DNA from 4 places in the Massilia sp. P2_C2 genome. Region 4 is predicted to be linked to each of the others. Evidence: predicted binding sites of a transcription regulator. Region 4 holds the regulator's gene; each other region holds the start of a gene.

Region 1 (7,196 bases), on a different contig from region 4:
CGAGATCGTGCGCCGGATACCGTTGCTGCGTCCACTGTTCGGCCTCGGACCGCGTATGCGGGCTGCCACCCCGGCCGCAACGACGACCGCCGGCCTGGCCGGCCCGAAGCCGGCATGAGCGCCGCCTTCAGTGCGTGCTGGCCCGCTGCTGCTGGCTACCCTGTTGCTGGCCGGACGACTGCTGGCCCATCGGCATCTGCCCCGGCTGCGCGCCGCTGTCGCCCGGCCGCATGAACGGGTCACTGAACTGGCGCACGGTTTCCTGCTGGGCACGCAGGCCGCGCTCCGTCTGCTCACTGGCGTCGCGCGCCACCTCGTCGGCCAGGGCGCGCGCGGTGCGGGTCGTGTTCTGGACATGCTGTTCCGTCACGCGGGCCAGCTCGACCTGGGCATCGGCCGCCAGGCGCGCGATGTGCTGCTGGTAGGCCCGCAGCTTGTCGGCCGCGGGCTGGGTGCGCGACGTGGCGGCGCTCAGCAGTTCGGACTGGCGGTCCGCGCTCAACACCTGCTTGCCGGCCAGCGTCGTTTCTTCCAGCATCGTCTGCACCAGCCGGATGTTCAGGTCGCACATCTGCTGGAATGAACTGAACAGCGACTTCGACATGTCGTTCATGAATGCCGTCTGGGCATCGATATGGGTGCGCACTGCCGGGGCGATGGTTTGTGGAAACGGATACATGTTTGCCTCACAAAAAAGATTGGGTTGACGTGCCGCCGCATCCGCCGCGGAACGGAGCTCACAGACTAAAGGGGCGGGGCGGGACTCCTTTGATCTGGGCTAATCGTGTCGGGCTTGTCGGACTGAGGTGGCGCGATACTTGCATGGGTACAAGTTCCTGAATTCGTCCGGGAGCTGCCCATGTTTCTACCAAACGATGTGATCCAGTATGCGAACCCGGTGCGCACGATCCGCATCCTGTGGATCGCGCCCGACCGTTCCCTGGCGTTTACCTTCGAACTCGGCCTGCAGCACAGCCAGCCGCGCACTGTGGCGCTGCAGGTGCTGGCCGATGACGTGCTGACCCGGCGCGCAAGGTTGTTGCAGGACGACCCGTTCGCGGCGCCCGTGCCGCCCGCGCCGTTGCCGCAGAAATACCTCGACATGCAGGCCAAAGCCTGGGACGTCATCCAGGGCCTGCAGGCACAGGTGCCCGCGCTGTACCAGCCGCGCGAGCGGGCCGCGATGGTGGCCGCCTGCGCACGCGCGCATGGCGTGTCGCGGCCGAGCGTGCTGCGCTACCTGCGCCGCTTCTGGGAACGCGGCCAGACCGTCGCCGCCCTTCTCCCCGACTACGGCAATTCCGGCGCGCGCGGCAAGACACGCGGCGCCAGCGAAGGCGTCAAGCGGGGCCGCCCGCGCAAGTCGGGTGAGCATCCGGGCCTGAACACCGATGCCGAGATGCGCGCCATCTTCCGTGTGGCCGTCGCGCGCTATGCGGCCACGCATCCCGACTTCTCGCGCCGTGCCGCGTACCAGCAGATGCTGCAGGATTTCTACCGCGGCCGCCCGGCGGCCGACCTGCCCAGCTTCGGCCAGTTCAGCTACTGGCTGGACAAGGATGGCCCCCCCGTCCAGGGACGCCGGCGCAACACTGCAGCGGTGCAGTCCGCGCGGCTGCCCTAGCCAATCCAGTGCATCCCGACCCGGCATGGTGCAGTGCATCATGACGGGCCGGGACGCCGTCTTTCCCACCTTCCCCACCTTCCCCGCCTGATGCGCACGTCGCCGGGATGCGCCTTGCCCGACCTCGAAAACAAAGTTTGATCGGCAAAAAATAAAGTTTGTATGGCACGTCGCGCGGTCCGCATGCCCAACCCGGGAGGCATCAGCGCGAAACGAACTTTATTTTGGAATTCCCGCTTACCCCAATCTTACGTTTGCCCTTCGTGGAAACAGACTTTATTTTTAACGTAGATTTGTTCTATTAACCGCACGTCGCTGGCACGGCTATTGCTGAAACTCAAGTGACCGAAGAAGGTTCCTGCAATAACCACAAGAGGGTGCGGATGAAACGTTTGACACGATCGCTGACGCGACGCGAATTTCTCTACCGGGCAGCGGGAATCGGCGGCTCGGCGTTGCTGCTGAACACGCTGAATGCCTGGGGCATGGGCATCGCCTCGCGGGTGAACGCCCCGCCCGCGCTGTCCGGCAGCGGCAAGGGCAAGAAAATCGTCGTTCTCGGCGCGGGCCTGGCCGGCATGACGGCGGCCTGGGAACTCGGCAAGCTGGGCTACCAGGTCGAGGTACTGGAGGCACGGCCCTTCGCGGGCGGGCGCTGCCAGACGGCGCGCAAGGGTTTCACGCTGCATGAGCTGGGTGGCGAGGCGCAGACGTGCCGCTTCGACGACGGCCTGTACATCAACCACGGCCCATGGCGCATTCCGCTCGACCACCAGTCGACGCTGTACTACACGAAGCAGTTCGGCATTCCGCTTGAAGTGATGGTCAACGACAACGACCACGCCTGGGTCTACATGGAGGATGCCGGGCCGTTCTCGAAGCAGCGCCTGCGTCCCGAGCAGATCAAGGCCGACATGCGCGGCCACGTGGCGGAACTGCTGGCCAAGTCCGTGCAGGCGAAACAGCTCGATACCGAACTGACGGCCGACGACCAGCACCTGCTGCTCGACTACCTGGCGCACGAGGGCGCGCTGTCGACGCAGGACCTCATGTACCGCGGCCGCAACGGCGCGGGCTATGCCGACCCGCCCGGCGCGGGCCTCAGGCCGGGCCGGCTGGCCGACCCGCTCGGATTCCGCGAGCTGCTGGCATCGAAGGTGGGCAAGGTCTACAGCGCCGTGCAGGAATTTCCCATGCACGCGACGATGTTCCAGCCCGTCGGCGGCATGGACAGGATCGCGTGGGGCTTCGCGCAGCGCCTGGGCCGCACGATCCGCCATGGCGCCGAGGTACAGGCGATCCGCCAGTCGCCCGACAAGGTCACGGTCACCGTCAAGGACACGAAGAGCGGCAACGTGACGCACGTGACGGCCGATTACTGCCTGTGCACGATACCGCTGTCCGTGCTGCGCACCATCGACGCCGATTTCTCGGACGGGTTCAAGGGCGCGCTGAAGGCCGTGTCGTATGCGCCGGTCGGCAAGATCGGCCTGCAGATGAAGCGCCGCTTCTGGGAAGAGGACGACCACATCTACGGCGGCCACGTGCTCACCGACCTGAAAGGCATCAACACGATCTCGCTGCCGTCGTCCGGCTGGCAGTCGAAGAAAGGCGTGCTGCTCGGCTACTACCACTATGCGATCGACGCCATCGAAGTCAGCGCCCTCACGCCTGGCGAACGCGCCGAGTTCGCCGTGAGCGCGGGCGAGAAGATCTTCCCGCCCTATCGCGCCGCATTCGAGAACGCGTTCTCGGTGGCCTGGCACCGCGTCCAGTACAACCTGGGCGGCTGGGCCGAATGGGACGACGCGAGCCGCCAGAAGGCCTATCCGGTGCTGCTGGAGGGCGAAGGCCGCGTGCTGCTCGCGGGCGAGCACCTGAGCTACCTGACGGGCTGGCAGGCCGGTGCCATCGAATCGGCCTGGCAGCAGATCGAACGACTCCACGGGAAGGCAAGCGCATGAGCATCAAACACGTATTCGCCGCCGCGCTCGCGGCGTGCGCCGGCCTGTCCCACGCCGACACGATGGACGGCAAGAGCCTGTTCGCAAAGAACTGCGCCGCCTGCCACCAGCCCACCGGCCGCGGCATCCCCGGCGCCTTTCCCGCCCTCGCCGGCAACGCCTTCGTGCAGGGCGCCCCGGGCGACGTGACCACCGTGCTGCTGAAGGGCCGCGGCGGCATGCCGGACTTTTCCGGGAGCCTCGACGACGACGAGATCGCCCAGGTGCTGACCTACGTCCGGTCCAGCTGGGGCAACAGCGCGCCGCCCGTGTCCGGGCAGGACGTCGGCAGCACGCGCGCCGCCCTCGGCGTGGCGCCCGCATCGCACAGCCGTTTCGGCAACAAACACTGACCTATCGGAGTCCCATGAAAACGACAATGAGCCGCCACACCGCCGCCCTCGCGCTCGCCTGCGCCCTCGCTTGTACCCTGCCTTTGACCGCATCGGCAGCGCCTGCGATCGTGCGCCACAAAATCCCCAACTCCGACTTCCCGATCGCGCAGGCCGTCACGCTGCCGCCGGGGACGACCCTGCACTTCATCAGCGGCCAGGTGCCGCCCACGGTCGACAAGGCGGCCGATCCGAATTCGCCCGCCGCGTTCGGCGACACGAAGACGCAGACCGCCGGCGTGCTCGCGAAAATCAAGGAGATCCTGCAAGGCATGGGCCTGGCCATGGGCGACGTCGTCAAGATGCAGGTCTTCCTCGTCGGCGATCCGGCACGCAACGGCCGCGCCGACGTCGCCGGCTTCATGGAGGGTTATACGCAGTATTTCGGCGGCAGCCAGCCGAACCTGCCGGCGCGCGCCGTCGTCCAGGTGGCCGGCCTGTCGAATCCCGGCTGGCTCGTCGAGATCGAGGTCGTGGCCGCAAAAAAATAATCGGGGCAGCTCAACCCGCGGAGACATTCACTTCCAAAACATAGTTCAGATAAGGGATTCATATGCACAAGGCCATCCTCCATGCCGGCGTCGCCGCCGGTGTCCTGTCCTGCGGTCTCGGCGCCCATGCCGCCGACGACGACAAGCCGGCCGACGCGCCCGCCGCCGCCGCTGCGCCGGCGGCGGCGGCCGCCGAAGCAGGCCCGCTCAACACCGGTGTCGTGATCGTCACCGGCACGCGCGTCACGGGACTGAAAGCCGAGAACAGCGCATCGCCGATCCAGGTGCTGGACACGACGTCGCTGCAGCGCACGGGCCAGCCGGACCTGATCCAGGCGCTGGCGCAGAACCTGCCGTCGCTGACCGCCCAGGCCTTCGGCAGCGACATGGCCAACATGACGCTGTCGGCGCGCCTGCGCGGCCTGTCGCCGAACAATACCCTCGTCCTCGTCAACGGCAAGCGCCGCCACGGCACCTCGAACCTGTCCGTGCTGGGCGGGCCCTACCAGGGCGGCGCCGCGGCGGACCTGAACTACATCCCCGTCGCCGCCATCGACCACATCGAGGTGCTGCAGGACGGCGCCGCCGCGCAGTACGGCACGGATGCCATCGCGGGCGTGGTCAACATCATCCTCAAGTCGAACTACCGCAGCCTCACCGGCAACGTCAACGGGGGCGGTTATGGCGACGGCGGCGGCCACACGGGCGATGCCAGCGCCAACCTCGGCCTGGCCCCGTTCACGGACGCATTCCTCAGCCTGACGGTGGAGACGAAGTACCACGGCTTTTCCGACCGCGGCGGCATCGACCCGCGCGTCACCGATCCGGGCAACCTGGCCGCAATGCCGCAGCTGAAGGATGCACCGGGCTACCCGAACGTGAACCACATCTCCGGCGACGCGCAATACCGCCAGCACATCGTTGCCGCCAACTTCGGCGCCGACCTCACGCCCGACCTCACGCTGTACGGCTTCGCCACGTACGGCCACAAGAAGGCGGCCGCGTTCGAGAACTACCGCATGCCGAGCCGTCTGCCGGCCATCTACCCGCTCGGCTTCTCGCCGCAGGAGACGTTCAAGGAAAACGACTACGCGTACACGGCCGGCATCAAGGGCAAGCTGGCGGGCAACTGGAACTGGGACCTGTCGAGCACCTACGGCCGCGACGAGGCGAAGCTGGGCGTCGCGCACTCGGGCAACGTGTCGTTGTTCGCGGACACGGGCGCGACGCCGCTCGATTTCTACGCCGGCAAGTTCGTCGCCAGCCAATGGACGAACAACTTCGACCTGAACCACGAGTTCGCCGTGGGCTGGTCCACGCCGCTGAACGTCGCCATCGGCCTCGAGCACCGCCGCGACGAGTACGAGATCGGCGCCGGCGATCCGGCCTCGCGCTACAAGGAAGGCGCGCAATCGTTCCCCGGCTTTTCGCTGACGGACGCCGGCTCGCACAGCCGCACGAACAAGGCCGCGTACGTGGACGTGTCGGGCCAGCCGGTGGCGGGATGGACCGTCGACCTGGCTGCCCGCTACGAGCACTTCAGCGACTTCGGCAAGGCGAAGGTCGGCAAGCTGACGACCCGCTACGACTTTTCCCCGGTCGTCGGCCTGCGCGCCACGTATTCGAACGGCTTCCGCGCGCCCACGCTGGCCGAGGAATACTATTCCGCCACCAACGTGTCGCCGCGCAGCGCGTTCGTGCAGCTGGCGCCGAACTCCCCGGGCGCGAAGCTGGTCGGCGTCGACGGGCTGCGGCCGGAAGCGTCGACCAACATCAGCGCCGGCATCGTCATCAATCCGTCCACGAGCGCGTCCGTCACGCTGGACGCCTACCAGATCACGATCCGCGACCGCATCGTCGGGTCCGGTTCGCTGTACGGCTCCGGCGGCGCGGTGAATTCGCCGGCCGTCACGGCCGCCATCCTCGCCAACGGCAACGCGCTCGACCCGACCGTCGTCCAGACCGGCATCAACATCTTCTCGAACGCCGTCAACACGCGCTCGCGCGGCCTGGAATTCGTCGCGACGCTGAACAGCAACTATGGCGGCTGGGGCAAGGTCGACTGGTCGCTGGCGGCCAACTGGAACAAGGTCGACGTCATCAAGGTCAACCAGGCGCCCGCGCAGCTGCAGCCGCAGACGCTGCTGGACGCCACGGCGATCTCGGACCTGGAGACGGCCTCGCCGCGCGTGCGCGTGAACCTGGGCGCGCTGTGGAAATCGGGCGCGTGGACGATCAGTGCACGCGAAGCGTTCTACGGCAAGTCGTCGGAACTGCAGTCGTCGGACGGCGCCACGTACTACAAGACGGAAGTCAAGCCGGCTGCGATCACCGACCTGGAAGTCAGCTACCAGTTCACGAAGGCATGGACGCTGTCGGCGGGTGCGAACAACCTGTTCAACCAGTACCCGGACCACGTCAATGCGGGCCTGCTCGCCGAGCAGCGCGCGAACCTGGACAACGCGGCCGTTACCGTGTATCCGTCGTTCGCGCCGTTCGGCATCAACGGCGGTTATTACTACGCAAGGCTGGGATTCAAGTTCTGAGCACCGGCGCGGCATCGTGTCCGGAGGCGGCGATCCATGCGGAAACAGCGTGGTCGCCGCGTGCCAGCCTCGCACCAAAATGGCAACAGAACCGTGCAACAGGAAGTGCGTACGAACAAGAGGAGAGTACAATGAACAAG
Region 2 (7,196 bases), on a different contig from region 4:
TGGCCGCCAAGGACGTGCGCGCCGGGGCCGATCCTTCGAAGCTGCTGTACGAGACCGCCGACCTGTGGTTCCATTCGATCGTCCTGCTGGCGCAGTTCGGCCTCACGCCGCAACAGGTGCTGGACGAACTGGCGCGGCGCGAAGGCATTTCCGGCATCGAGGAAAAAGCGTCGCGCCCGAAAGACTGAACAAGACCTGGAGAGAATATGGACAATTGCATCTTCTGCAAGATTGCCGCCAAGCAGATTCCGGCCAGCGTGGTGTACGAGGACGACGAGCTGCTCGCGTTCAAGGACATCAACCCGGCCGCGCCCGTCCACCTGCTGGTGATCCCGAAACTGCACGTCGATACGTTGTCCGATTGCACGGATGCACACGCGCCCGTGCTGGGCAAGATGCTGGCGCTGGCGCCGAAGCTGGCGGCCGAGCATGGCATCGCGGTGAAAACCGGCGCGGACGGCCGGCGCAGCGGCGGCTACAAGGCGCTGTTCAACGTCGGTCCGGACGGCGGCCAGGAGGTGTATCACCTGCACCTGCACGTGTACGGCGGCCCGCGTCCGTGGCGCGGCCTCGGTACGTAACACCGGTAGGGTGGACGGGTTCCCCGTCCACGCGTCCAACCAGAGCAAACGTCTTGGCAGCTCTACCGGTAGTCGAACGCGTGGACGGCAGAGCCGTCCACCCTACCAGGGAAGACGGGCTTTTTCCCGAAGGAAAAAGGGCATTCTTGCCCTGCATGGCTTATACTGGCGTAGCTTTAGGCTTACGCAGATCGGGCTGTTGCCCGACAAGGAGAAAACAATGGGTTCGATGAGTATCTGGCACTGGCTGATCGTGCTGGTGGTTGTGGTGGTCGTGTTCGGCACGGGCAAGCTGCGTAATGCGGGCTCGGACCTGGGCAAGGCCGTCAAGGGTTTCAAGGACGGCGTGAAGGGCGAGGAAGAGAAGTCCTCGACCGGCCAGGTGCCGCCGGCACCGCAGCAGGTTGCCGACAAGTCGACCATCGACGTCGACGCCCGTGAAAAGACCCGTCACTGATCGCAGTTGAGCTGCACCATCCATGATCGATCTCGGTCTTAGCAAGCTCGCCATCATCGGCGCGGTGGCGCTGGTCGTGATTGGCCCGGAAAAACTGCCCAAGGTGGCGCGCATGGCCGGCACCCTGTACGGCCGCGCCCAGCGCTACCTGCACCAGGTAAAATCCGAGGTCTCGCGCGAGATCGAGATGGAAGAATTGCGCAACCTGCACAAGGATATCCAGGACAGCGCGCAGAGCTTCCAGTCCGAGGTCGAGACGTTCAAGTCCGAGGTCGAGAACACCGTCTCGACCCACATGGACGAGGTCGGGTCCGCCTGGCGCGGCGACACGGCCGTCATGCCCACGACGACGGCCACCCCGGACGACATCGAGCGCAAGGCGCGCGACTTCCGCCGCAAGAAGCTGGCGAAGACCTCGAGCGTGCCGGCCTGGTACAAGAACCGCCAGGGCACGCGCCAGCATGTGCTGTCCGGCGCCGCGCGGGTGCGCAAGTTCCGTCCCGGCGGCACCACCTCCAACACCACATTTTTCTGACGATGGTCGCCTACGGGCACCATACCCTTGCGCCACATGACTGAAGAAACCGCGGGCGAAGAAACCTTCATCTCCCACCTGGTCGAGCTGCGCGACCGCCTGATCAAGGCGACGTACGGCATCGTCCTCGCGTGCATCGTGCTGATGTTGTGGCCCGGCGCCGCGCGAATCTACGATTTCCTGGCCGCGCCGATGCTGGCCGCGCTGCCGGCCGGCTCCAAGATGATCGCCACCGGCGTCGTCGCGCCGTTCCTCGTGCCGATGAAGGTGACCCTGCTGATCGCCTTCATCCTCGCGCTGCCGTGGGTGTTTTATCAAGTCTGGGCATTCGTCGCGCCCGGCTTGTACGCGCACGAGAAGCGGCTCGTGCTGCCGCTCGTGATCTCGTCATCCCTGCTGTTCATCGGCGGCGTGGCGTTCTGCTATTTCTTCGTGTTCGGCCGCGTGTTCCACTTCATCGGCAACTTCGCGCCGAACTCCATCGCCGTGATGCCGGACATCGAGAACTACCTCGATTTCGTGATGTCCATGTGCCTCGCATTCGGCGCCACGTTCGAGGTGCCGGTGGTCGTCGTGATCCTCGTCCGGATGGGCATCGTCAGCGTCGAGAAGCTGCGCTCGATCCGCCCYTACGCCATCGTCGGCGCCTTCGTGATCGCCGCCATCGTCACGCCGCCGGACGTCGTCAGCCAGCTGGCGCTGGCCATCCCGATGTGGCTGCTGTTCGAACTGGGCCTGCTGGCGGCACCGATCTTCGTGCGCGCYACGCAGGCGCCGCAGGAACACGCCTGATTCACGGCGGCCGGTCCGGGCCGCCGGTTCCGCGTTTTTGTCTTCAGTTGGATTTCACGAGAATCTCGGCACGCTTTTCGCTAGAATCGGCGAAAACAAAGAGAGTGCCGACGATGAACCGACGCCCGCTGCAAATCGCCACCGCCATCCTCGCGTGCGTGCCCGCGCTCACGGGCCTCCTGGCCATGACGGGCGCGACCTGAGCCGCATTCCCGTAGCTCAGCGACCGGTACAGATTGGTCACGCGGCGCGGCTGTCATGCGTCGAGCCCAAGGTTCGCACGGCCGCGACAAGAAACTATTCGATCGGCAAGTTCTTGTCAGGAAATATTACAGTGTTGCCCAAACTGCCATGGTTGGGAGATCTATCACTTTGATTCTCTGTCGTTTTTTTTAGTGGCATAAATGTTGCTTAAAAGCCATTTCCACCATAACAGGGAGTCACTGTGTTCAAAAAACTGGTCATGCTGGCTGCYGCCAGCGCGTTTTCACTGTCCGCCTCGGCGGCGTTGGTGCAGTACGATATTTCGAACGTGACTTATGCGGACACCCCGTACACGGGCTTCTCGGGTTTGTTCGTGCAAGACTCGGTGTCGGGCGGGATCGTCTGGTACCAACTGAGTACCTTGTCGAACCAATTCATACCCGACGTCGATTCAACGATCACTCACGTATTGCAATATGTGCCAGGTCAGCCGACGGGGTTTATTGCCACGTCGAGCAATAATGGCTACTACAATACGACGCTCGGTCTGGCCTTTGCCGCAGGTCCGGTGCCCGGTACATTCTCGGTGGCTCCCAGTTCGTTTGAGACGTATATGGACCTGAATTCGTCGGATCCGTCGGCGACGGTGACACACCAGATCCTGTCAGGCACCGTGACCGTGGGAACGATCGCGCCAAGCCTGCTGTCCTACCTGGAAAATCCGGATTCCGATGTGACCGTTTTTCTCCCGCCCAATTCGCCAGCCTCCGTGCCGGAACCTGGCAGTCTGGCGCTCGTCGGCGCTGGCCTGGGCCTGATCGGCCGCCTGCGCAAGCGCGCCAGGCAGGCGTGACGAAAGAGTAGCGATGAGGTCCCCCGCGCAGGCGGGACCTCGCGGGCAGTGCCGGGATTACTACGTCAACTGCCCGATGATCCTGACGGGCGCGTTCCCGTAGCTCAGGAACTGGTCGTGGAATGCCTTCAGGTCGAAGCGGTCGCCCAGCTGCTGCTTGCGGCGCTCGCGCGCACGAAAAGCGGCTCGTGGTCGCCGCCATCGTCACGCCGCCGGAATATGCCTGATCTTGCTTGATATGCCCTCCTGGCTGTTCGTCTATTCGCGGCGAACAGCTCAGTGCGGATCCGATCATAGCAGACTGGCCGCAAATGTTTTTTCGGATGCGCGACGTGAACTGAGGCACGAAGAGCACACTTAGCGAACGTGATAAAGCCTTACCGAGATCACTTAGAGCCTATCCCAGTAGACCTGCTGAGCGCGGGCCGATCTCGGCCGTTCGACTTAGCCCGAATCGGACGTTCCTAAGGCTTAACTTCTTGATGCGTATGGCCGTAGCGCATCAATGAGTGCGGCGACATCCCCTGCGGGGACGATGGTCAGGTTCGGCTGGGGCGGCAAGCCACAGGCCGGCGTTGCAATGACGGCAAGCCCTGCATCGAGCGCCGCCAGTAGTGTTGTGGGCCGGACTTCGACCCATGCAGGCAGCACCAGGACAGCGGCGTCGACCATCGTCCCCATCTGCACCTCCACGCCTTCCCAGAAGTTGCGCGACTCCAGCACAGGTCCCATCAAGGTAACGGGCAGCCCCAATTCGCGCGCACAGGCGCGTAACTCGTATGCGCCCTTGCGGCCCAGCGTAGGCGCCGGGAACACGATACGTCGCCCCGGCGATGCGCGAGCTGAGACTCGCCGCGCCCAAGGAAGCCGGACTGTCTGTGCAAATCCGCCGGCCACGTTGGAATGCGGGGTGAGAATCTGCCGTGCTTTTTGCAAAGCCTGCATCTCGCTTGCCGCCAGCCCAACTGGCGCCCGAAAATCGCCCAGCGTCGCGCTCTCGGGGTGGCGAGCATAGGCATCGTCGAGCACCGTGTGCAGTTCAGAAAGAGTAGGTCCTGTCATCAGGACGTCGAAGGTTCGCCCTTGCAGCGCGCCCGTCTCCCACACGTAAGGCAGCAAGTCTTGTACAACCACCACATGTTCGTCGAGGTAGCTGAGCGAGTCCACGTAGCGGTGTGCCAGCCGCTTCCGGAACGCCAGCGCCGACATCTGGCGTGCCGCTCCCTGGCTCGACAAGCGACGCGACACCAATGAGCGCCACAGTGCCAGTATGGGGAAAGTTGCCACCTTCCCGAAACCGTCCGTGCTCCAGGCGTACTGCGGTCGGCCGTGCCGAAGGCCATCCAAGGGCAGCATGAGCGTATCGCGAGGCCCCTTATGGGCCGCGATCCAGGTATCGAATTCCGGCCACAGCGCATCGACCATGAAGGCTGTCCGGTGCATCGCAGTCGTCGGCCTCGCTGCCGCATGGCGAAAGCATGCCGTCTGGCCGCAGCTGTGGCAGCTGCGCGGTACAGGCATCTTCGGCGCGAAGACGATGGAAGCGAGCCTCGGCGCCGGCACCGTACGGGGAATATGCTTGAGGATTCGCACATGCAACTGCCCATCTTCGATTCGGGCTGAGATCCCAAACGGTTCGGTGGACCTGAAACGCAGGTCGACATAATTCCAGAACACGGTAGCGTCGCGCCCGCTCTGTGCCGCTGATCCCGGGATGACGCGCGAGTGCGCGTGGCGTTCGACGATATCGAGTCTGGCGTCGAGCGCAGCCTGGTACAAGGCGTTCGACAACTGGCACAGTCCTCCGCCCACGGCCGGGACAATGCATCCTTCGCGCAATTCACGGCCTTCGACATAGCCACGGCCGCGCCGCGCCTGCCCAACCTGCGTCCAGAAGCTAAACAGGTGGCCCGCGGCCACTTGCACGCCATCGATGGAGCGAAGCGCGACACGCAGGTTCTCAATTTTGCCCAATACCAACGCACGGTGTTCATCGGCACCGACAGTGTCAAGGACCGAGACTGCTTCGCTCCATACATAGGGCAGCGGGGCACCTGCAGGCCATCGCTTCAGATCCCGCCTGAATGCATCGGCAACCCAGCGCCGCAGCCGCAGCACGGCCACCTTGAACCCGAACACCGCGGCATCCGAGCGCGTCGGTATGCGCACTGCGCTGTCATTATCGCTGTCCATCGATCCGCCGAATGTAATCAGGAAACCGCATCTGGAGAGAAACACTCATACTTTTTTAAGCCGCCTGCACGCCCTTTGCGATATCAGATCAGCACCTACTCACTCCAATCCCTGGTCCCTGGTGGCATCTTGTGTTTTGAAGTACATCTCACCGTTGTGGTAGTGGCGCTGGATCCTGTAGGTGAACATTCCTCGGCCTAGCGGTGTCTCGCCCACATCGTCATCCGGGACCATTTCGAATTTCCTTCCTGCCACCTCTAAACGCAAGGCTGCGTATCGGTACGCGGGCGTTAAAGCCTGGTAGCGACTCACGCCGTCGACCGGCACATCGCCGAAGAAGATGCTATTGATGCGGACGTTTTGAAGCGGCAGACCAGTTCCGTTAGCGACTCGAACCATCGACGCTTCAACGGGCGTGTCGATACGATACATGCTGAAGATGGCAACGATCAGGGCGATGAGAATCATTGCTGAGCTAACGATGGAAAATGGACTCCACGACCCAGCACAAGCTTGCTCCGCCTGTGTTTCCATTCGTCCTCCTTTTACCGGTATGCGCGCCGCCACGCGGCGAAGGCACACTGTCGGCATCAATGCACGCTCGATCCCACGCGATCTGGTCGTATTCGCGGAGCCGACGCAGTATCGCCTCGTGAATACTCTGCCATACACCTGTTAATGCCAGGACCGTGGCTGCGTACGGCTGAAATCGGCCCCGAGCGGGCTTAGTGGGAAGTAGAGGTGTTTACTGACGGGCTACCTTTATTCCAGCCATCATTGAAACCGCGAGCGAAGTCACTCCAGGCGCCGGAAGCGAGCCACAAAAAGGCTGCGATCGTAAGCAGTGCACGGTTGCTTTTCTTGAAGCCGAAGATCAGCAGGGCAGCGCCTGCAACGAAAAAGAATAGAGCAACAGCTGACATTATTTCCCTTGATTTTTTGCTGTTTGAATAGCGGAGCCTTCTACTCATGCTTGCTAGAAGTTCATCAAGGCCCAGTGTACGACCTTTGTTGCCCTCAATGCAAATCATGTGCGACCAGCTACTTGGAAGGTGTCAACTCAACAGTGATACGGGGTCCGTAGACGGATTCGATAGTTTTCTCAGCGTATCCATCGGCTTCGACTGTAAATTGTCCTCGAACGAGGACAAAAGGCTCGATCATAAAAAATTGCCATTTGTTCTTGTAGATCGGTCGGAGGTCGAACGTGCCGTTCATATCAGAGAAGACACATCTCTTCTCGGTGTCCGTAATACAGATTCGTGCATTTTGAACCGGTTTGCGGCTATCGATATCGATGACTTGTCCCAGGGCTCCGGCTTTTTGCTGGATTGGCATAGGGATGCATCCGCCCAGGACAGAAAGCAAGGCGACAATCGTTAAAGCTCGAATCATAGGGATCAAAAAGTTTGAGGAGTTATCGGCCGCCTGTATGTGCAGGTCTGGATTGGCCTTATTCGACCGTGATCGGCAAATCCCTGCCTTCCTGCGCCACCTGTCCAGCGAAATCCGCGGCGTAAATGCGCAGTAGATAGTCGCCCGGCGCCAGGCTGTCGACCTTCCAGGTACCCGGCAGCGCCA
Region 3 (7,196 bases), on a different contig from region 4:
ATCCGCCGGCTGCGCCCGCGCTATCCCGGTCCGTTCTACGTGGCCGGCGTTTCGCTCGGCGGCAACGCGCTGCTGCGCTGGCTCGGTGAACAGGGCCAGGGCGCGGGCATCGTCGATGCCGCCGTGGCCGTGTCGGCCCCGCTCGACCTGGCGGCCGGCGGCGCCGCGCTGTCGTCCGGCTTCAACCGCCTGTACACGCGCATGTTCCTGCAGACGCTGAAGCCGAAGGCACTGGCCAAGCTGGAACGCTTTCCCGGCCTGTTCGACCGCGACCGGCTGCTCGCGGCAAACGATTTATACAGTTTCGACAACATCGTCACGGCGCCGCTGCACGGCTACCGCGACACGGACGACTACTGGCATCGCGCCAGCGCCCGCCACGTGCTGCACGACATCGTCGTGCCGACCCTCGTGCTCAACGCGCGCAACGATCCGTTCCTGCCCGGCCGCCACCTGCCGCAATCGGCCGCGCCTGCGGTGACGCTGGAATATCCCGACACGGGCGGCCACGTCGGCTTTCCCACCGGCCCCGCATTTCCTCCATTCTCTGGAAGACTCGACTGGCTACCGCAACGCATCCTGCGCTTCGTCGACGACGTGGCCGGCCGCCGCGACTCATCAACCGACCTGCCCACGTCGGCGCACGCGCGCGCCGGCGCGGGCGCCGCTGTGCCAAGCTTGCAACCATGGACGACATCGTAAAACAGGCAATGGCCAAATGGCCGAATGTGCCCTACTGCTACGGCTGGCTCGCACTGGACGCGCGCGGCGCCTGGCGCATGCGCGACGAAGCGGCCCAGCGTGCCGGCGCGCCGGGCGACAGGCTGACGAATGCCGCACTGGTCGGCTTCATCGCCCGCAATTATTTATCGGATGAACGGGGCTGCTGGTATTTCCAGAACGGTCCGCAGCGCGTCTACGTGAACGTCGAGACGACGCCGTTCATCGCCCGCACCGACCCCGCACAAGGCCTCGTGCTGCACACGGGCCAGCCGCTGGGCGCCCCGGACGAGGTATTTCTCACGGACGCCGGCGGCATCGTGCTGCGGGCCGGACAGGTGGTGGCGCAGGTGGACGACCGCGACGCGGCGCAACTGCTGCAGGCGTTCGAACTGGATGGACGGCCCGCCGCGATCGAGGACGTGATGGCATGGCTGGAAGGCGGCGCGGGCGAACTGGCCCTGCGCTGGCAGGAGCGCAGCATTGCCGTCGGACGGCTGGCGGCGGACGACGTGCCCGGCCGCTTCGGCTTCGTGCGCCGGCCGGACCAGTAGATACCGTCTCGCCCGTCAAGCCTCACATGGCGTAATTTGGGTCATATGGCCTGCCTGTGTGCACAACACCAAAGCACAGGTGGGCCAGCTTGCGCATGCGGTTTGTCGGCGTTACGCGTGGGCACAGGGGTGCCCACCCTACTCAGCGGTCCTTATCCTTCTTCTCTTTCTTCTCGTCCTTCTGGCGCTCGTTCAGCTCCCGTTCGCGCGCATCGATGACGGCCTGGTCGTAGAACGACACATCCTTCGCCTTGCGCGCGAGATTCAGCTGGTCGACGGCCGCCGGCAGCGCGCCCGTCAGCACATACGATTCGGCCAGCGCCATGTGCTGCAGGGCGATCTTGCCCTGGGCCGCATAGGTCTTGGCCAATTGATCGTAGAGCTTGGGCTCTTCGCGGTATTGCTGCACCTGGTCGCGCAGGAACTGGGCCGCCTTGTCCAGCTGGCCGTCCGCGACCAGCGCGTCGGCGTACTGGCGTGCCAGCATGCGCGACAGCGGGAATTTCTGGAACGCGGCGTCCGCCTCCTGCACGGCCTGGTGGATGACCTCCGGCGGCTGTCCCGGCGCCAGCTTGATCTCGGTGCCGAGGGCGGCGAACATGGCGCTGCCGTCCGTGCCGCTGCGCTCGCTCGAAAACACGCCGGGCCGCGGCTTCGTCGACGCCTTCGCCTTGTCGAGCCAGCTCTGCGCCGTTTTGAGGTCGCCCTGCTTCAGCGCGAGGCAAGAGAGACCGTACATGGCGGCCGTCTGCTGCTGCGTGTTCGGCTGGGCCAGCTGGCTTTCGAACGTGGACCTGGCTTCCTCGCGGCCTTTCTGGCTCTCGTCCTGCAGCACGCGCACGCGGGCACGCACGAGGTGGAATTCGATGCTGTCCGGCCGGATGCGGATCGGCTTGGGATTGTCGCGGATGCGCGACTGGATATCGGCGATGCGCTCGCCCGTCAGCGGGTGGCTGCTGAGCCAGGCCGGCGCCTCGCCATACACGCGCGTCGTGCTCTGCAGGCGCTTGAAGAACCCCACCATGCCCGACGTGTCGTAGCCGGCCGCGCGCATCGTCTGGAAGCCGACGCGGTCCGCCTCCCGCTCGGCATCGCGGCTGAAATTCAGCTGGCGCTGGATCGCGAGGCCCTGCCCGCCCATCATGACGCCCATCGCCGCATCAGCGCCGCCGCCGGCCTTGCCGACGAGCGCCGCCAGCAGCAGCGCGGCGAGCGGCAGCAGCGCATCCTGCTTCTGCTGCCCGATCATGCGTGCGATGTGGCGCTGCTGCACGTGCCCGATCTCGTGCGACAGCACGGATGCCAGCTCCGACTCGTTCTGGGCCGACAACAGCAGCTGCGAGTGCACACCGATGAAGCCGCCGGGCAGCGCGAATGCATTGATCATCGGGTCGCGCACGGCGAAGAAGAAGAAATCGGCATTCATCTCGCCGCGCGCGCCGGGCGCGAACGACACGAGGTTCTCGCCGAAGTTGTTCAGGAATTCGAGGACCGCGTCGTCGTCCAGGTAATCGCGATCACGCCGGATATCGTTCATGATCTCTTCGCCCAGCTTGCGCTCCATCACGGGCGACAGGTCGGAACGTGCGGTATCGCCGAGCGTCGGCAAACCGGTCGTGTCGGCACTGCCGTGCAGGACGGGAACGGTGGGCGCGGCCAGGGCGGCGGCGGTCGCTACGGCCAGGCTGACGGCCATAGCGAGACGGCGCCACGGCCGCCTTGGTGAAAGCTGCAACATTGCTGAAATCGGGTTAGGTTTCACGATGCTATGATACCTGCTTCCCGGCTGTTGAAACCGCCGGGCATTATTTTGTTACTCCTTGTTCACGCCAACATGACAACTTCCGCCGCCGACGCCAGCCCCCTGACCCACTTCGACGCCACCGGCCAGGCCCACATGGTCGACGTCGGCGCCAAGGACGCCACCCACCGCGTCGCCGTCGCCGCCGGCACGATCCGCATGCAGCCGGCGACGCTGGAGCTGGTCCGCTCGGGGTCGGCCAAGAAAGGCGACGTGCTGGGCGTGGCCCGCATCGCCGCGATCATGGCCGCCAAGCGCACGAGCGATCTGATTCCGCTGTGCCATCCGCTGGCCATCACCAGGGTCGCCGTCGATTTCGAGATCGATGCGGCGAATAACAGTGTGCATTGTCGGGCGCAGGTGGAGACCTATGGCAAGACTGGCGTGGAGATGGAGGCGCTGACTTCGGTGCAGGTGGGTCTGCTGACCATTTATGACATGTGCAAGGCGGCGGATCGCGGGATGGTCATGACCAATGTGCGGGTGCTGGAAAAGCACGGTGGGAAGAGCGGGGATTGGACGGCTGGAATCTGAACTTGCTATCGATTTGTTAACCGTGCAATAATTTGCGCCTTCCTTCCTGAATGCTGCTGCACGAAGGGCCACCGTTCCGGCGATCTCTGATAGCCGGCGCGACTTGTCGCCTACTTTGCACGCAGCCATGTCGAATTTTTCCCGTCTTGCCAAAGCCTTCCGCCGTGAAGGTATCGCCGTCGACTATACGGACGGCATCTACCGTATTACCAACGAGCACGCTAGTGCTCAAATCCTGCTGCCGGCCACCTTGCCGCTCGAGCAGAAAGCCGTACGCCAGTTGCTCGACTTTGCCTCGGTGCGTTCGCCGGACAGCCACCACGGCGTCTGCCGCGCCTGCGCGACACCCGACTTCCACCCGGGCTCCATCGCACCGGTCGGCAGCGTGGTCGCCACCGACGCCGACTTCGTGATTCCCGCCGCGATCGGCACCGACATCAACTGTGGCATGCGGCTGGTAACCACCGGCCTGAAGAAAGCCGCAGTGGAACCGATCAAGCAGGCGCTGGTAAAGCGGCTGACCCGTGTATTGCTGGACAATGGCCGCGACGTGCCGGTGCGCAGCGCCGCCTTCCGCGCCCTGTTCGACGATGGGCCTGCCGGCTTCATCGATTCCTTGCGGGCCGATGGATTGTGGGCCGCCGTGGACCGCGACCGCCTCGCCGGCGAGCTGGCGGATTGCGTCAGCCTGGCGGATTTTGGCGGTCATTCGCGCTACGCTCCGGACGCGCTGGTGGGCACGCGCGAGACCATCCGCGATCCCAGCCTCGGCACGCCCGGCGCCGGCAACCATTTTGTGGAACTGCAGGTCGTCGACGAGGTGTTCAACCGCCACGCGGCCTATACCGCCGGGCTGGCAGTGGGCGACGTGGTCGTGATGATCCACTCGGGCAGCCGCGATGTCGGCTTCTTCGTCGGCCAGCGCTGGATGGACCGCGCGCGCGCCGCATGGCCTGCCGGCATCAAGCATCCCAAAAGCGGTTTGTATGGCCTGAGCGGCCCCCTCGCCCATGAGTACCTGACCGCCATGGGCACCGCCGCGCGCTATGCGTGGGCCAACCGCGTGGTGCTGGCCGAACTGGTGCGCAAGGAAGTGAGCGAACTGGCCGGCGGCGATTCGCGTCTGGTGGTCGACGTGCCGCATAACGTGGTGTTGCCGGAACAGGGCATGAACATCCACCGCAAGGGCGCCACACCGGCCCGGCTTGACGATCTGGCACTCATCCCGGGCTCGATGGGCGACGCCTCCTACCTGGCGCGTGGGCTGGGGAACCCGGAGTGGCTATGGTCGTGCAGCCATGGCGCTGGCCGCAGCGTGAGGCGCCAACAGCTCAGGCGCATGGCCGGTGCGCCGTCGGACGGCAACTGGCAATGCGTAACGCTGCGCGACGAGCGCCGGGTCGAGGAAGCACCAGCCGCCTACAAGCCGATCGGTCCCGTGCTCGCCGCTCAGGAACAGGCGCACCTGATCGAGGCCGTAGTGCGGATGAAGCCGTGGCTGACGTTCAAGGCATGAAATAATAAAAGCGCTCGCTGCCTTGCAGGTCGGCTCTTTTACGATTTACGCCATGTGCAAGGCCGCGAAGCGGTATCTTCAAAGGGACCGGCACCGTGAACCGTCAATCGTTCAACCGCGTCCCAATCCACCAATAATTCCCCTGCGCATCCTGCACACCCGCCGACRTGTCCCCATACGGCTGGTCGCGCGGTTCGGACAGGCTGGTCGCGCCATGGTCCAGCGCCCTCGCATACACCTTGTCGACATCCTCGACATACACGTGCACCGATGAGATCAGGTCGGCCCCCGGCCGGGATCCCATCATCAGCACCGAATCGCCGATCCGGACCTCCGCGTGCCGGATCGCACCGTCGGCGTCGGGCTGGCGCCGCAGTTCGGTTGCGCCGAACGCGTGCGCCAGGAAATCGAGCATGGCGCGCACATCCTTGACGAGCAGGTAGGGCGACACCGCGTTATAGCCATCCGGTTTGTATCGAGTCTCCATGATCCCTCCGTTATTGGTCTATGTAGCTGAACAATTCTGGCACAGATGTATCGACTTGCAATACGAATGTTCCGCTTTGACACACCAGATTTGTCTCTTCCGGCACGCAGACATATGGCATGGATATTGCGGATTCCTCCGTGACTGCGCGGCGACGCGTGGCGCCCAACTACCTCACCGATCAAGGAGACAACCATGACCTGGAGCAAGCCTGAATTCACCGACTGGCGTTTTGGTTTTGAAATCACGATGTATATCGCAAACCGCTGACGCAGTCCCGCGGCGGCGCGCAAAGCCGCCGCGGGCTGACGGGGGACCATCATGAACATCGTCGTATTAGGCTCGGCGGCGGGAGGCGGCTTCCCGCAATGGAATTGCAACTGCCGTCAGTGCGCCGGCGTGCGCAACGGCACCCTGCGCGCGACGGCGCGCACGCAGTCCTCGATCGCCGTGTCCGCCAACGGGACGGACTGGGTGTTGATCAATGCCTCGCCGGACATCCTCACGCAGATCCGCGCCACGCCCGCGCTGCAGCCGGCGCGCGCCCGGCGCGATTCCGGCATCGCCGCCGTCATGCTGATGGATGCCCAGGTCGACCACGTCACCGGCCTCCTGATGCTGCGCGAGGGGAGACAACTGCCCTTGTACTGCACGGCGCAGGTCTGGCGCGAACTCAACGACGGACTGCCGCTCGCGCGCGTGCTGTCCCACTATTGCGGCGTCGATTGGCATGCATTGCCGCTGGATGGCGGCGTGCACGTGCCGGGCATCGATGGCATCCGCTTCACGCCGCTGGCGCTGACCAGCAAGGCGCCACCGTATTCCGACCACCGCAACGATCCGCACCTGGGCGACAACATCGGCCTGCTGATCGAAGACGCTACCAGCGGCAAGTCGGTGTTCTATGCGCCGGGACTCGGCGCGATCGAGCCGCACGTCGAGGCCGCGCTGCGCAAGGCGGACTGCGTGCTCGTCGACGGCACGTTCTGGCGTGCGGACGAGATGATCGAACTGGGGCTGTCGCACAAGACGGCGGCCGACATGGGGCACCTGCCGCAGGCGGGCGAAGGCGGCATGATCGCCGTGCTCGACGGCGTCAAAGCGCGGCGCAAGGTACTCATCCACATCAACAACACGAATCCGATCCTGGACGACGACTCCGAACAACGCGCGCTGCTCGCGCGCCACGGCATCGAGGTGGCATTCGACGGCATGGAGATTTCGCTATGAGCACCACGGACACCGCCTGGAGCCGCACCGAATTCGAAGCGCAATTGCGCGCACGGGGTGCCGGCTACCACATCCACCATCCGTTCAACGTCAGGATGCACGACGGCCTGCTGAGCGCCGACCAGATCCGCGGCTGGGTCGCCAACCGGTTCTATTACCAGGTCAATATTCCGCAAAAGGATGGCGCCATTCTCGCCAATTGTCCGGACCGCGAGACCCGGCGCCGCTGGGTACGCCGCATCCTCGACCATGACGGCTGGGACGACTACGAAGGCGGCAGCGCCGGCGGCATCGAAGCGTGGGTGCGGCTCGGCGAAGCGGTCGGGCTCACGCGCGATGCGCTCTGGTCGCAAC
Region 4 (7,196 bases):
GGGCCAACTGCGGCACAACCGCTGGCCCGGCACGAAGGCGCCGCCGGGCAGGCATTTCATCTCCCTCGGGAAGGTCATGCGCAGCAGCGGCGCCATCTCGTCGGCAATGCCCTCGACCGACGTTGCCCACGCCCATACTGCGGGCTGATCGGCGGCGAGCGCGGATTCGAACCGCAGCCCGATCATGCGCCGCTTGCGTCGCGCAGATCGCGCAGCGGATGCGCGTGCCCCGGCCACACGGGCGCGAAGAACGCGGCCACCATCTCCGGGGTGACGTCGGACAGCAGAGGCGGCGTCCAGCGCGGCGCATTGTCCTTGTCGATCACGAGCGCGCGCACGCCTTCGATCACCTCGCCATGCTCGAACGTGCGACGCACGAGCGCCCGTTCCATGCGCAGGCAGTCGGCCACGCCGAGCTCCTCTCCGCGCACGAGCATCTCGCGCGTCACGCACATCATCAGCGGCGAGCGCTGGCGCATCGTGGCCAGCGTCTGTTGCGCGAACGGGCTCGCGTCGGATTCCAGCGAAGCCATCACGGCCGCGACGGAATCGGCGCCGAAATGGCGGTCGATGGCTGTGCGCTGCGCGGCCAATTCCCCGCCGCCCGCATCGGCAGCAAACGGCGCCGCGAACGCGCGGATCGCATCAGGGAGTCGAGCGCCCGGCGTCGCCCCGACCAGCGCCTGCAGCGCGTCCAGCTGCGCGGCCGGCACGAACACGTCGGCCAGGCCCGCGTAGATGGCGTCTGCCGCGCCGATCGTCGCCCCCGTCACGCCGAGGTAATGGCCCACGCGGCCCGGCGCGTGCGACAGGAAGTGGCTGCCGCCGACGTCCGGGAACAGGCCGATGTTCACCTCGGGCATGGCGATCTTCGAGCGTTCCGTCACGATGCGCAGGCCGCAGCCAGGCCCGCCCTGCGCAATGCCCATGCCGCCGCCCATCACGACGCCATCCATCAGCGCGATGTACGGCTTCGGATAAAAGTGGATCAGGTGGTTGAGGGCGTATTCCTCGGTGAAGAAATCGTCCAGCAGCGGGCTGCCCGTCTGCGGCGTGGCGCTGCCGGCCTGGTGGAAGAACCGGATGTCGCCGCCGGCGCACAAGGCCTTTGCGCTCGTGCTCCCGATGCAGACGGCGTCGATGCCCGCATCGTCACGCCAGGCAAGCAGTGTTGCCGTGAGCACGCGGACCATGTCCAGCGACAACGAGTTCAGCGCCTTGGGGCGGTCGAGGGTGATGATGCCGGTGCGGTTGGCGACGCGCGTTTGAACGTAGTCGGTCATGTCTCTTGTTGTTTGAATAATGAGACCGCATTGTAACGCGCGTGGCGGGCCCAAAAATACGAAAAGGGCGCCGATGCGCCCTTCGTTTCCTGGTGCTGCGTCAGCGTGGCATCACGCCGCGGCGGCAGCTTCCTCTCCTCCTTCGGACATGCGTTTGATGGACGCGTTGTCATGATCCTTGAGCATCTGCTTGTACTTGACGACCTGGCGATCGAGGCGATCCATCAGCATGTCGATGGCGGCATACAGGTCGTGCGCAGCGCTGGCGACATGGACGATCTTGCCTGCGAGCCTCAGGTTGATCTCGGCTTTCTGGCGTTTTTCTTTCTCGGTGAGATTGTCAATGCAGAGGATGACATGGGAATCGATCACTTGATCGAAATGGCGGGTAATGCGTTCGAGCTTGTTCTGTACGTATTCTCGGATGGCTGGAGTTACATCGAGATGATGTCCGCTGATAGTGAGATTCATACACACTCCTTTGAAGATACCCTGCCATGACGTGCGCGCATCCAGCGCAACGCGGCAGTGTGGTGTTACAAGGATTTGCGGAGACTGACGGGTGGGATCTTCAGCGCCTCACGGTATTTCGCGACCGTGCGCCGCGCGATAACCATTCCCTGTTCCCCTAGCATCTCCGCGATCTTGCTGTCGGATAAAGGATTCTTGGGGTCTTCTGCTCCTGTCAATTGTACGATGAGGGCCCGTATTGCCGTCGAAGAAGCTTCGCCTCCCGCCTCGGTGGCAACGTGACTCCCGAAGAAATACTTCAACTCAAACATGCCGTGCGGGGTCAGCATGTATTTCTGAGTTGTGACTCGAGAAATTGTGCTCTCGTGTAGACCTAGTGTATCAGCTATCTCACGTAAAACAAGGGGCCGCATCGCGACTGCGCCGTGGGAAAAAAAGTTACGCTGGCGATCCACGATGGCTTGTGCCACGCGCAAGATTGTGTCGAAGCGCTGGCGCATGTTCTTGATGAGCCACTTGGCTTCCTGCAACTGTGCGTTCAACTGCGTGTCCGATTTCCCCTGCTTGAGCAGCGAGGCATACAGGCTGTTCACGCGCAGGCGCGGCATCACTTCCGGGTTCAGCTGCACGCTCCAGCCATCCTTGGCGCGGCGCACGATCACGTCGGGCACGACGAAGTCCGACACGTCCGACGCGAACGCCGCGCCCGGATGCGGATTGCACTGGCGGATCACGGCCTGGGCTTCGCGCAGGTCTTCGTCGTCGCAGTCGAGCGCCTTCTTGAGCTTGTTGAACTCGCGCTGCGCGAACCACGTGAGGTATTTTTCGACGATGGTCAGCGCCATGCGCCGCGTGACGAGCGGCACGCCGGGCATGCGCCGGATCTGCAGGGCCAGGCACTCGGCCGCGCTGCGCGCGCCCACGCCGGGCGGGTCCATGCTTTGCACGAGGGCCAAGGCCGTGCGCAATTCCTCGAACTCGATGTCGAGTTCTTCCGGCAGGCGCGCATGGATCTCGTCCAGCGATTCCTCCAGATAGCCATTGTCGTCCAGTGCGTCGACGACCAGTTCCACGAGTGCGCAATCGCGCGCGCCGCAGCACGTCAGGCGTGCCTGTTCCATCAGGAGCTCGCGCAGCGTGACGGGGCTCGCTTCCAGTTGCGGGCGGCCATCCTCGTCCTCGCCGCCGTTGCCGCTGCCGCTGCGGCCGGATTCGCCCCAGTCGGCATCGCCGCCTTCGCCGCCGGTCTCTGCGCCGCCGTCGCCACCGTTCTCGCCATTGCCGTTCTCGGAGGTGGCAGCACCGCCGCCCTCTTCGCCTGAACTCTGCGAAGACGCGGGCGCCTCGCCCTGCGAAGACGCGGGTGCGCTGTTGATGGCGCCGTCGGCCAGCAGGCGTACGGAACGGTCGAGCGGATCGTCGAGCCGCTCGAGCAGCGGGTTCTCGCCCAGCACCTGCTCGATTTCCTGGTGCAATTCCAGTGTCGACAGTTGCAGCAGCCGGATCGACTGCTGGAGCTGCGGCGTCAGCGCGAGGTGCTGTGAAGTCTTGAGTTGCAGCGTCTGTTTCATGACTACATTCGGAAGTGTTCGCCCAGGTAGACGCGGCGCACCGACTCGTTGGCGATGATGTCGTCGGGACGGCCGGAGGCCAGCACCGCGCCCTGGTTGATGATGTAGGCGCGATCGCAGATGCCCAGCGTCTCGCGCACGTTATGGTCCGTGATCAGCACACCGATGCCGCGCTCCTTCAGGAAACGCACGATGCGCTGGATCTCGATCACGGCAATCGGATCCACGCCGGCGAACGGTTCGTCCAGCAGCACGAAGCGCGGATCGGTCGCCAGCGCGCGCGCGATCTCCACGCGGCGGCGCTCGCCGCCGGACAGCGACAGCGCGGGGTTCTCGCGCAGCTTCTCGATCTGCAGCTCGGTCAGCAGCTCGTCGAGGCGTTCGGCGATGCGCGTCTTGGTCAGGGGCTTGCCGTTCTCGCGCTGCAGTTCCAGCACGGCGCGGATGTTTTCTTCCACCGTCAGCTTGCGGAACACCGACGCTTCCTGCGGCAGGTACGACAGGCCAAGGAGCGCGCGCCGGTGGATCGGCAGGCTCGTGATGTCGGTGCCGTTGATGTCGATGCTGCCGGCGTCCGACGGCACCAGGCCCACGATCATGTAGAACGACGTCGTCTTGCCGGCGCCGTTCGGCCCCAGCAGCCCGACCACTTCGCCGCACGCGACCTGCAGCGACACGTCGCGCACCACGAGGCGCTTGCCGTAGCTCTTCTGCAGCCCCTTGACGACGAGCGTGCTGCCGCCGCATGCGGCCGGTGCCGTCAGCATGCCTGCTTCCATCGTGCGTTGTTCCATCACGCGTGCCTCCGTCATTGCTTGCCCGCCGGGGCGGCGGCAGGGGCGCCGGCAGCCGCAGGGAGGGCGGCCGCAGGGCCGCCCGCTGCCGGCGCCGCCGTCGTGCGGCGCGGCGCGATGATCAGCGTGTTGCGGCCCTGGCCCGGCTTGCTCTGGCCGCTGACGTCATTGCGCACGTTCGCGACTTCGGTGCGGTTGTCGTAGGCGATGTAGGCGCCATCGACCTCGTTCGCCAGGCGGCCGTTCTCCAGCTGCCGCACGATGGCCTTCGAGAACAGTTTCACGATTTCCGTGCGCTCGTCGTATTCGATGCGCTCGGCCTGGCCCTCGACCCACAGGTCCGGGCCGCCGTCGCGCTTCTGGCGAAAGCTGGCCGTCTTGCCCGGGTTGGCCGTCAGCGTGACGCTCATATAGCCTTCCGGCGATTCCTTCAGCACGGCCTTGTCCGACTTCAGGGTGAGGGTGCCGCGCGTGAGCACGACGTTGCCCGTCAGGATGCGGACCTGGTTCACCTCGTCCACGTCCAGCGTGTCGAAGTTGATGACGGCCTGCTTGAGCGAGTCGGCGCGCTCGGCCCAGGCGGAGAGCGAGGCGAACGACAGGATGGCGACGGCAAGGTGTTTTTTCATGGATCTCGTCCTTGTTGTTAGGTACGCGTCAGCGCGGGGCGCGCGGCGGATAGATGATCTGGCCGCGTCCGCCCAGGTGCACCTGCTGCGTGGCGTTATTGGCGAGCATGCCGATGCCGGTCACGGACGACGCGCCCAGCTGCATCTCGATCGCCTTGTCGGTCTTGACGATGTCCTCGTCCGGCAGCACCGTCAACGCTTCCGTACGGATCCGCAGCGGCTCCGACTTCGCGCCGGCGGGGCGCTGGATGTCGACGTTGCCGGTCAGGTCGATCTGGTTCTGGTTCTGGCTGACCAGCGCACGCTCGGCCGTCATCGTCATGGGCGGGTGCTCGACGGTGAGGCTGTGCACGACGGGCTTGTCGACGAGGGCCGTATTGTCGGCCGGATGGTGCGTCAGGCGTTCGCCCGAGATCACGTAGCGCGGCTTGCCGGTCTCCGACATGCGCACCCAGCTGAAGTTGTCGATGATGTAGTCCGGCTCGTTGCCCGCACTGGCGCCCGGTGCATTCTCTTCGCCCTGCAGCACCTGCACGAGCCAGAAGCTGCCGAACGCGCAGAACACGGCGGTCAGCATCAGGGCCAGCAGGCGCCAGCGGTGCGCGGTACGCTTGTAGCTTGCGGAGGCCATGTCTTCTCTTCTAGGCGAAGTAAGGCGCAAGCGCCTGTTCGTAGGTACCCTGGGCACGCATCACCATGTCGCACACTTCGCGCACGGCGCCGCGGCCGCCCGGGTTCTTCGTCACGTAATGAGCGCGGTACTGCACTTCCGGATGGCCGCTCGGCACCGTCACCGCAAAACCCACGCGCGTAAACAGCGGCAGGTCGATCACGTCGTCGCCGATATAGCCGCACTCCGCGGCCGTCACCCCCGTTTTATCCAGCAGCTCGGCGAACGCGAGGCGCTTGTCGTGCTGGCCCTGGAACACGTGGGTGATGCCCAGGTCGGCCGCGCGTTTGATGACGATCGGCGACGTGCGTGCGCTGATGATCGCGGTCTGCACGCCCGTGCGGTTCAGCAGCTGGATGCCGAGGCCGTCCAGCACGTAGAACGTCTTCGTGACTTCGCCGTCCGGGCCATAGGTCAGGCTGCCGTCGGTGAGGACGCCGTCGACGTCGAAAATCATGACTTTTACGCGCGCTGCGCGCTCCATGTGTGCCAGCGGAGTCACCATCAGATCACCTTGGCGCGCGTGAGGTCGTGGATGTGCAGGGCGCCGACCAGTACGTCGTCGGCGTCGGTGACGAGCATCTGGTTGATGCGGAATTCTTCCATCACGGCGACGGCATCCACCGCCAGCTGTTCCGGGTGCACGCGGCGCGGATTCGGGTGCATGACGTCGCGAATCACGAGCTTGCTGAAATCCTGGACCTTCTCGATCAGGCGGCGCAGGTCGCCATCCGTAAACACGCCGACCGGCCGGCCGGCATCGTCGACGATGGCCGTCATGCCCATGCCCTTCTGCGAGATTTCCAGCAGGGCTTCCGTGAGCAGCGCGCCCGGTTTCACCGTCGGCACCGCGGCGCCGCTGCGCATCACGTCGCGCACGTGGGTCAGCAGGCGCCGGCCCAGCGCGCCGCCCGGGTGCGAGCGCGCGAAATCGTCCGACTTGAAGCCGCGCAGCTCGAGCAGCGCGACGGCCAGCGCATCGCCCAGCGCGAGCGTCGCGGTGGTGCTGGCGGTGGGCGCCAGGTTCAGCGGGCAGGCTTCCTTCTCGACGGACACGTCCAGGTGCACGTCGGCCACGGTCGCCAGGCGCGACTCGGGCTTGCCGGTCATCGCGATCACGGGCACGCCCATGCGCTTGACGGCCGGGATCACGACGGCCAGTTCGCTGCTTTCGCCGGAATACGAGATCGCGATCAATACGTCCTGCGGGGTCACCATGCCCAGGTCGCCGTGCGCGGCCTCGGCCGGGTGCAGGAACAACGCGGGGGTGCCGGTCGAGGCCAAGGTCGCCGCGATCTTGCGGCCGATGTGGCCCGACTTGCCGATACCGGATACCACGACGCGGCCCTTGCAAGCCATCATCACGGCCACGGCGCGCGGCACGCTGTCGTCGCGGCCGAGGCGCTCGGCCAGCTTGCGGATCGCTTCGCCCTCGACGTCCAGCGCCTCGCGGGCCAGTTCCAGCGCCCGGCCGGCCTGGGCCGCGTTAAAACTTGTCAGCATTATTTTTTCATCGGTTACACTCATAGGCAAAGTATATCCGAATTGGGAAAGCAAAAAACTTGCCAGACGTAACAAACAACAACAACCCACCGTCCCGCAGGGTCTTCGAATGACGTCCGGGCTCGAACTCACTCTGCTGTTGCTGGGGAGCGCCGTTCTCGGCGTGGTCGCGTTCCGGATGCTGCATTTGCCGCCGATGCTGGGCTATCTCGCCGTCGGCGTGCTGGTCGGCCCGAACGCGCTGAACCTCGCCGACAACGGTACCACCACGCAGG

What was found. The regulator sigma-54, encoded in region 4, starts transcription at its own class of promoters, with help from an activator protein. The targets are predictions, from matches to a motif close to TGGCANGNAANCTGCTTT.
Region 1: a site for sigma-54 is predicted at 1,941-1,958, ahead of AC1DYX_RS01905 (flavin monoamine oxidase family protein). Genes of this name have one in related genera too.
Region 2: a site for sigma-54 is predicted at 2,762-2,779, ahead of AC1DYX_RS13015 (PEP-CTERM sorting domain-containing protein). Genes of this name have one in related genera too.
Region 3: a site for sigma-54 is predicted at 5,728-5,745, ahead of pqqA (pyrroloquinoline quinone precursor peptide PqqA). Genes of this name have one in related genera too.

Annotation. Positions count from the first base shown of each region.
Region 1 is NZ_JBFUDR010000008.1:13,473-20,668, forward strand. It holds gene AC1DYX_RS01890 (acyltransferase family protein) at 1-118, shown strand, start outside; gene AC1DYX_RS01895 (phasin family protein) at 128-679, opposite strand; gene AC1DYX_RS01900 (hypothetical protein) at 860-1,624, shown strand; gene AC1DYX_RS01905 (flavin monoamine oxidase family protein) at 2,008-3,588, shown strand; gene AC1DYX_RS01910 (c-type cytochrome) at 3,585-3,980, shown strand; gene AC1DYX_RS01915 (RidA family protein) at 3,995-4,510, shown strand; gene AC1DYX_RS01920 (TonB-dependent receptor plug domain-containing protein) at 4,573-7,056, shown strand.
Region 2 is NZ_JBFUDR010000090.1:12,987-20,182, forward strand. It holds gene AC1DYX_RS12990 (phosphoribosyl-ATP diphosphatase) at 1-188, shown strand, start outside; gene AC1DYX_RS12995 (histidine triad nucleotide-binding protein) at 207-581, shown strand; gene tatA (Sec-independent protein translocase subunit TatA) at 802-1,038, shown strand; gene tatB (Sec-independent protein translocase protein TatB) at 1,061-1,573, shown strand; gene tatC (twin-arginine translocase subunit TatC) at 1,610-2,365, shown strand; gene AC1DYX_RS13015 (PEP-CTERM sorting domain-containing protein) at 2,811-3,422, shown strand; partial or broken gene AC1DYX_RS13020 (DUF885 family protein) at 3,483-3,590, opposite strand; gene AC1DYX_RS13025 (VanW family protein) at 3,894-5,615, opposite strand; gene AC1DYX_RS13030 (hypothetical protein) at 5,715-6,149, opposite strand; gene AC1DYX_RS13035 (hypothetical protein) at 6,341-6,586, opposite strand; partial or broken gene AC1DYX_RS13040 (gluconolaconase) at 7,069-7,196, opposite strand, start outside.
Region 3 is NZ_JBFUDR010000217.1:2,634-9,829, forward strand. It holds gene AC1DYX_RS21665 (YheT family hydrolase) at 1-702, shown strand, start outside; gene AC1DYX_RS21670 (DUF2946 family protein) at 687-1,274, shown strand; gene AC1DYX_RS21675 (M48 family metalloprotease) at 1,417-2,970, opposite strand; gene moaC (cyclic pyranopterin monophosphate synthase MoaC) at 3,109-3,609, shown strand; gene AC1DYX_RS21685 (RtcB family protein) at 3,737-5,125, shown strand; gene AC1DYX_RS21690 (VOC family protein) at 5,229-5,612, opposite strand; gene pqqA (pyrroloquinoline quinone precursor peptide PqqA) at 5,808-5,882, shown strand; gene pqqB (pyrroloquinoline quinone biosynthesis protein PqqB) at 5,931-6,842, shown strand; gene pqqC (pyrroloquinoline-quinone synthase PqqC) at 6,839-7,196, shown strand, end outside.
Region 4 is NZ_JBFUDR010000245.1:697-7,892, forward strand. It holds gene AC1DYX_RS22990 (hypothetical protein) at 1-186, opposite strand, end outside; gene AC1DYX_RS22995 (enoyl-CoA hydratase/isomerase family protein) at 183-1,283, opposite strand; gene hpf (ribosome hibernation-promoting factor, HPF/YfiA family) at 1,395-1,754, opposite strand; gene AC1DYX_RS23005 (RNA polymerase factor sigma-54) at 1,820-3,325, opposite strand; gene lptB (LPS export ABC transporter ATP-binding protein) at 3,328-4,119, opposite strand; gene lptA (lipopolysaccharide transport periplasmic protein LptA) at 4,134-4,748, opposite strand; gene lptC (LPS export ABC transporter periplasmic protein LptC) at 4,777-5,379, opposite strand; gene AC1DYX_RS23025 (KdsC family phosphatase) at 5,390-5,923, opposite strand; gene AC1DYX_RS23030 (KpsF/GutQ family sugar-phosphate isomerase) at 5,923-6,945, opposite strand; gene AC1DYX_RS23035 (monovalent cation:proton antiporter family protein) at 7,031-7,196, shown strand, end outside.